Linked DNA regions of Sediminicoccus sp. KRV36. The protein of the gene in region 1 binds, or shares a complex with, the protein of each later gene. Links are inferred from orthologs where the notes say so. Each region holds a gene or a part of one and is shown on either strand. Other genes may lie near its edges. The genes, in order: rplL and rpmB.

The links.
Region 2: rplL (region 1) and rpmB share a complex: the UniProt entries of both Escherichia coli proteins name them as parts of the 50S ribosomal subunit. The link is inferred for Sediminicoccus sp. KRV36 from one-to-one orthologs.

The regions. Positions count from the first base shown.
Region 1 is NZ_CP085081.1:3,762,307-3,765,527, reverse strand. Bases 313-3,221 are described here. They hold rplL (50S ribosomal protein L7/L12), read left to right. Parts: upstream 313-1,534; coding sequence 1,535-1,909; downstream 1,910-3,221. Other genes in these bases: rpoB (DNA-directed RNA polymerase subunit beta), read left to right, coding at 2,103-3,221; rplJ (50S ribosomal protein L10), read left to right, coding at 861-1,376; rplA (50S ribosomal protein L1), read left to right, coding at 313-431. Also shown: more of rplA, read left to right, coding at 1-312. UniProt on the Escherichia coli protein: The binding site for several of the GTPase factors involved in protein synthesis (IF-2, EF-Tu, EF-G and RF3). Is thus essential for accurate translation.
Region 2 is NZ_CP085081.1:4,827,071-4,830,285, forward strand. What follows is about bases 196-3,098. They hold rpmB (50S ribosomal protein L28), read left to right. Parts: upstream 196-1,450; coding sequence 1,451-1,747; downstream 1,748-3,098. Other genes in these bases: cax (calcium/proton exchanger), read left to right, coding at 196-970; LHU95_RS22930 (hypothetical protein), read left to right, coding at 1,094-1,342; LHU95_RS22940 (sensor histidine kinase), read left to right, coding at 2,056-2,844. Outside these bases: more of cax, read left to right, coding at 1-195.

The DNA.
Region 1 (3,221 bases):
CGGCCGGCGCCGATGTGGTGGGCGCCGATGACCTCGCCGCCCTGGTGCAGGAAGGCAAGATCGACTTCGACCGCTGCATCGCGACGCCGGACATGATGGCCCTCGTGGGTCGCCTCGGTAAGGTGCTGGGCCCGCGCGGCCTGATGCCGAACCCGAAGCTCGGCACCGTGACCATGGATGTGAAGGGTGCCGTCACCGCCGCCAAGGCCGGCCAGGTGGAGTTTCGCGCCGAGAAGGCCGGCATCATCCATGCCGGCATCGGCAAGGCCAGCTTCGGCCAGGAAGAATTGCTGGCCAATGCCCGCGCCTTCGTGGACGCCATCCAGAAGTCCCGCCCGACCGGCGCGAAGGGGACCTTCGTGAAGAAGGTCGCCGTCTCGTCCACCATGGGCGTGGGCGTGAGCGTGGATGTGTCCAGCCTGCAGGGCTGAACGCCGATAGGCCACCCGATCAGCCCCGCGCAGCGGGGAAGCTGACCGGGCAACCCCGATCAGCCCCGCGTAGCGGGAAAGCTGAACGGGCACCCCGACCAGCCCCGCGTAGCGGGAAAGCTGACCGGAAAGAGTACCAAATTCGCCCCGGTGTGAGCCGGGGCGCGCAGGTGGCGGGCCTTCGGGGCCGCCGCCGCAACCTGTCGGAGATTGCAGGCGTCGCGGCTTTGGTTGCGACTTAATGGGTGTTCCCACCCGCCAGCATGAGACGGGGAACCGAGATTTTCCCGCCCGGGCCAAGGCCCGGGTCGGAATGGCTTGGCTTTCCGGCAACGACAGGCGAACGGGGCAGGGGGATGGTCCCCTTGCCCCCGTGTGAACCGGTCGAAGCCCTTCCACAAGGTTTCGGCCACCGACGGAGACGTGACGTTGGACCGTACGGAAAAGCGCGCCTTCGTTGACACGATGGCCTCGGTCTTCGCTCAGACTTCCTTCGTGCTCGTGGCCCAGAACAAGGGTCTCACGGTCGCGGCGGTGGATGATCTGCGGCGCAAGATGAAGGCTGCCGGGGCAACGTATAAGGTTGCGAAGAACCGACTGGCCACTCGCGCCCTCGACGGCACCCGCTTCCAGGGCATTTCACCGCTGCTGAAGGGACCGACCGCGCTGGCGTGGTCGGTGGATCCTGTGGCCGTGGCGAAGACCGCCGTGGAGTTCGCCAAGGGGAACGACAAGTTCGTGATCCTGGGCGGGGCGCTTGGCACCCAGAACCTGAACGTCGATGGCGTGAAGGCCCTGGCTGAGCTTCCCTCGCTCGATACGCTGCGCGCCTCGTTGGTGGGTCTGATCCAGACCCCCGCGACGCGCATTGCCGGGGTGGTTCAAGCCCCCGCAGGGCAGCTGGCACGGGTGCTGAAGGCATATGCGGATAAGGAAGCGGCGTGAGGTTGGCGCTGACGGGTTTCGGCCCGGAAGCGAAAACCGCCATGCCCTTCGTGCCGTATAGGGTTAGCGATTGCCTTCCCTGATCAATAGGCCCTGCCGCGATGCCGCGGTGGGGTTGTCAAGCCACAGTCAAGCCATTAGTTAGAAGGAACACGAACATGGCCGAACTTGCAAAGCTCGTCGAAGAGCTCTCCGCATTGACCGTCCTGGAAGCCGCTGAGCTGTCCAAGATGCTCGAAGAGAAGTGGGGCGTCTCCGCCGCCGCGCCGGTGGCGGTTGCCGCTGCTGGCCCGGCCGCGGCTGCCGCGCCCGCCGAAGTGCAGACCGAGTTCACGGTGACCCTTGCCGCCGCTGGCGACAAGAAGATCAACGTGATCAAGGAGATCCGCACCATCACCGGCCTGGGCCTGAAGGAAGCCAAGGATCTGGTCGAGGGCGCGCCGAAGGTCGTCAAGGAGAATGTCTCCAAGGACGAAGCGGACAAGATCAAGAAGGTTCTGGAAGAAAACGGCGCGACCGTCGAAGTCAAGTAACGGTCGCCCTGATCACGCCGGGGCTCCGCGCCGGCGCGATCGGGATTGGTATCAAGTCGGGAGGGGCGGCAATCGGGCTCGATTGCCGTCCATCTCGCCGTTTTGGCGGCACGGTGCCGCTGGAATGCTTGCGGAGATGGTTTTGCCGGCCTTGGGATTTGCCCATGGGCCAGGATAAGGAAGCGGGACAGGCATGAACGCTATCAGCAAGTCGTTCACGGCGCGCAAGCGGATTCGCAAGAGCTTCGGCAGGCTGCCCGAGGTTGCGCCCATGCCCAACCTGATTGATGTGCAGCGTGCCTCCTATGCGTTCTTCCTGCAAATGGAAACGCATCCGGACAGCCGGACCAATACGGGCCTCCAGGAGGTCTTCAAGTCGGTCTTCCCGATCAATGATTTCGCGGGCCGCGGCCGGCTGGAATTCGTCCAGTACGAGCTGGAAGAGCCGAAATATGACGTGGAAGAGTGCATCGCGCGCGGCCTGACCTATGCGGCGCCCCTGAAGGTCAAGCTGCGCCTGATCGTCTGGGACCTCGATGAGGATACCGGCAGCCGTTCGGTGCGCGACATCAAGGAGCAGGATGTCTACATGGGCGACATGCCGCTCATGACCGACAACGGCACCTTCATCATCAACGGCACCGAGCGCGTCATCGTCTCCCAGATGCATCGCAGCCCCGGCGTCTTCTTCGACCATGACAAGGGCAAGACGCACAGCTCGGGCAAGTACCTGTTCGCCGCGCGCGTCATCCCCTATCGCGGCTCCTGGCTCGATTTCGAGTTCGACGCCAAGGACATCTGCTATGTCCGCATTGACCGCAAGCGCAAGCTGCCGGCCAGCACGCTGCTGCTGGCGCTGGATAGCGCCGCGACCGAGGCGAAGCGCGTCGAGCGCGCGGCCCAGGGCCTGGAAATGGAGCCCTCCGAAATTCGCGGCATGGATGCCGAGGAAGTGCTGGCCGCTTTCTACGGCCAGGTGGAATTCAAGCGCGGCCCCAAGGGCTGGTCGCGCGCCTTCGACCCCGAGAGCTTCCGCGGCATCAAGCTGTTCGAGGCGCTGATTGACGCCAAGACCGGCGCCGTCGTCGCCGAGAAGGACGTGAAGATGACGCCGCGCGCGGCGCGCAAGATCGTCGAGGCCGGCACGACCGAAGTGCTGGTCGGCCGCACCGATCTGCTTGGCCGTTTCGTCGCCGTGGACCTCGTCAACATGGAGACGGGCGAGATCTGGGCCGAAGCCGGCGAGGAGCTGACCGAAGCGAAATTGGCGGCCATCGAGGATGCCGGCATTGACGTGCTGCCGACCCTGGCG
Region 2 (3,215 bases), 1.1 Mb from region 1 along the record:
CGAGGCGGTGGCAGCCCGGACCGGCGATACCGTGGGCGGGCTGCTGAACGCCACGCTGGGCAACCTGACTGAGCTGGTGATCGCCATGACCGCCTTGGCGGCGGGCGAGTACATGCTGGTCAAGGCCTCCATCGCCGGCGCCATCGTCACCAACACGCTGTTCATGCTGGGCGCTTCCCTCCTGCTGGGCGGGCTGCGGCACCATACGCAGAGCTTCCAGATCGCCGGCGCCAGGCTGCAGGCCAGCCAGTTGTTCCTCGCCACCATCGCGCTGCTGGTGCCGTCCAGCGTGGTGGCCTTCCGGAGTGACGATGGGGGTGCGGGGCTGCAGGATCTCAGCCTGCTGCTGGCGGTCCTGCTGATCGGCATCTACGGGCTCGGCCTCGTTTTCTCGCTGAGGACGCATCGGGAGATCTTCCAGGGCGCGGATCATGCGGCGGTGGATGAGGATTGGCCCATCAGCCTTGCGATGGGGACCCTGGCCTGCGTGACGCTCCTGGTCGCATGGGTGAGTGAAATCTTCGTGGGCTCGGTCCAGGAAGCGGCGGCAGGCATGGGCATGTCCGATGCCTTTGTCGGCTTCGTGGTCGTGTCGCTGGTGGGCGGGGCCGCGGAAATGACCTCCGCCTTCTCGGCCGCGCGCAAGAACCGGCTGGATCTGAGCATCGGCATCGCGCTGGGCAGCGCCTCGCAGATCGCGCTCTTTGTGGCGCCGATGCTGGTGCTGGCGAGCTACGTCATCGGCCCGAGCCCGATGGATCTGCATTTCTGGATGGGGGCCGTGATCATGATCATGCTCTCCACCCTGACCGCGCTGATCATCTGCGGGGGTGGCCGGACCGCCTGGTTCAGCGGGGCGCTCGTGCTGGGGGTGTATTTCACCTTCGCGGCGGCGCTGTATCTGGTGCCGCCAGGCCCGGCGGATCGCGGGGCGGCGTCATCGGGGTCAGGCGTCACGGCGCATCGCTGAGCCTGGTTTCATGGCCCCCGTCCTGGCCAAAGGCGCCCGGGATGACACAGCCTTAAGCTTTGGCCTCTTTCCTGGTCACGCCGGCGGCCCCATCTGCCTGATCTGATTTGGAGTGGCCGGAAGATGCAAGCTGCGGATGGAGATGCGCCCGAGGATCTGAGCCATGCGGGCTCGGTCGTGGACAAGGCGATCGAGTACATGCTGGAGCAGCAGATCGCGCCCATCTCGGCGGCGTCCGCCTTGTTGGGCGGGGCGCTGGGCCTGCTTTCGCGCAGCATGGATGATCGCTCCATCGCGGGTGTGCTGCGCCAGGCGCTGGCCAGCGTGGAGGCCGGCGAATTGCGCCAATTGCCGACGCTGCCGAAGGGCTGAGCCACGCGGCCGGCGCTTGACTCTGCTCCAGGCCTGCCGCATACGCCGGCCTCCGATTTACATCCGCGCCGGGAGTCCCGTGCGCGCTCAGTTTGCAGGATCATCACCATGGCTCGCCGCTGCGGCATCACCGGCAAGGGCGTTATGTCTGGCAACAATGTCAGCCACGCGAACAACAAGACCCGCCGGCGCTTCCTGCCCAACCTGCAGGAAACCTCGTTCTACTCGGATGTGCTGGCGGTTTCGATCCAGCTGCGCCTGACGACGAATGGCATCCGCACCATTGAACATAATGGCGGCATTGACGCCTTCCTGATGACCACCAAGCCGCGCAACCTGCCGCCCGAGGCGCTGGTCCTGAAGCGCCGCATCCTGCGCGCCCAGGCCAAGAAGGCCGCGGCCTGAGCCACGCTTCGAGAATGCCCGGCAACGGGCATTCTCCTTCGGCTAGGGGCGCGGCCGGGCAACTCGCCCGCGAAGCGCCCATTCGTTCCGTGCGAATCGCAGCGCCGCCGTGTCGCGGCTGACTTGCTCCTGCCCGCTCGCTGGCCGGTTGGGCCTTGGTGGGATTCATCTGAGCCCCCTGACATCTCGGTAAAACAACGAGTTACGCTCTGATGCTCTGGCTCTGCCCGAGGGCGCAATGTTTTATTGGGACTCGTGCCAATCTGGCATTTACTCGGCGTTAACCGTTTCCCGGCCAGAATCGGCCCATGACGATAGACCCCCTCCACACACTCCTCGCCCTCCTCGCCGTCGTGGCCGGGCTTGCCGCCACCCTCGCGACGATGCGCCTGCCCCGCCTGGTAGCGGAGGCCGCCAGGCAGCGTGACCTGGCCGAGGCCCGCGCCCGCAGCTTCGGCCTCCTCTCGCGCGATCTTAACAGCCTCGGCCTGGCGCTTCTGGGCCGCGCCCAGGTGCTCGCCACGGATGCGCGGGAGACTGGCCGCGCCTTTGAAGGCGAGGCACGCAATCTGCTCGCCCTGGCCGATGCCGCCGCCGAGGAAGCGGCCGGCGTTGTCCCGGGCCGCGGCCTGAACGAGGAGCGATTCCCCCTCGCTCCCATCCTGCGCGAGGCTGTCGCCATCGCCGGCGCCCAATTGGGGCCGGGCAAGCGGCATTGGCGCATCGCGCCGGCCATCGAGAACCTGGCCGTCACCGCGGATCGGCGGGCGCTGCGCGGCGCTTTGGTCCAGGTCCTGGGCCGCGCCGCCCGCGCCACCTGCGAGGCGGATGTGATTGATATCCGTGCCGATCTGCGGCCGCACGCCGCCTCCATCGTCATCGAGGATGAAGGGGTGGGCCTTGCCATCGAGGATCTGGCGCCCGCCGCGCATGACGGCGCGGCCGATCGCTCGCGCGGGCTGGGCTTCGGCCTCTCACTCGCGCGCTCCCTGCTGCGCGCGCATGGCGGGGAATTGGTGATCGAGGCAGCGCCCGGGATCGGCGCACGGGCATTCCTGTCCCTCCCGCCCGAGCGGATGGCAGCGAATTTGGGGTGAGGCCTCTGGGATTGCCTCAACCAAGCGAAAGAGCACGCTGCCATCGCCGGATACAGGCGCGGCCCTGGGGCTGAATTGCCGGCGGGATCATCGCGCATGCGGCCGGTGGTCGTTCAGCTCACCGGGGCGGTCGGGTGCCCCATGCGGTGGCGGCTCCGCCCACGCTTTCGCCAATAAGGACCCGATCTCCCTGACAGGCGAGAGCAACCCGGCGTCCCTCCCATCCATGCGCCGGGATCGCGGGGCAGTGCCGGCGGTACCCAGCTGCGATCCGTCATCATGAGCCGGCCCGAGCTTGGGCTTGCGGCAGCATCACGCGGCAAATCGCTGCAAGCCAGGACCCGCGTCGGGCCGGGGGTCGGGCTGACCGC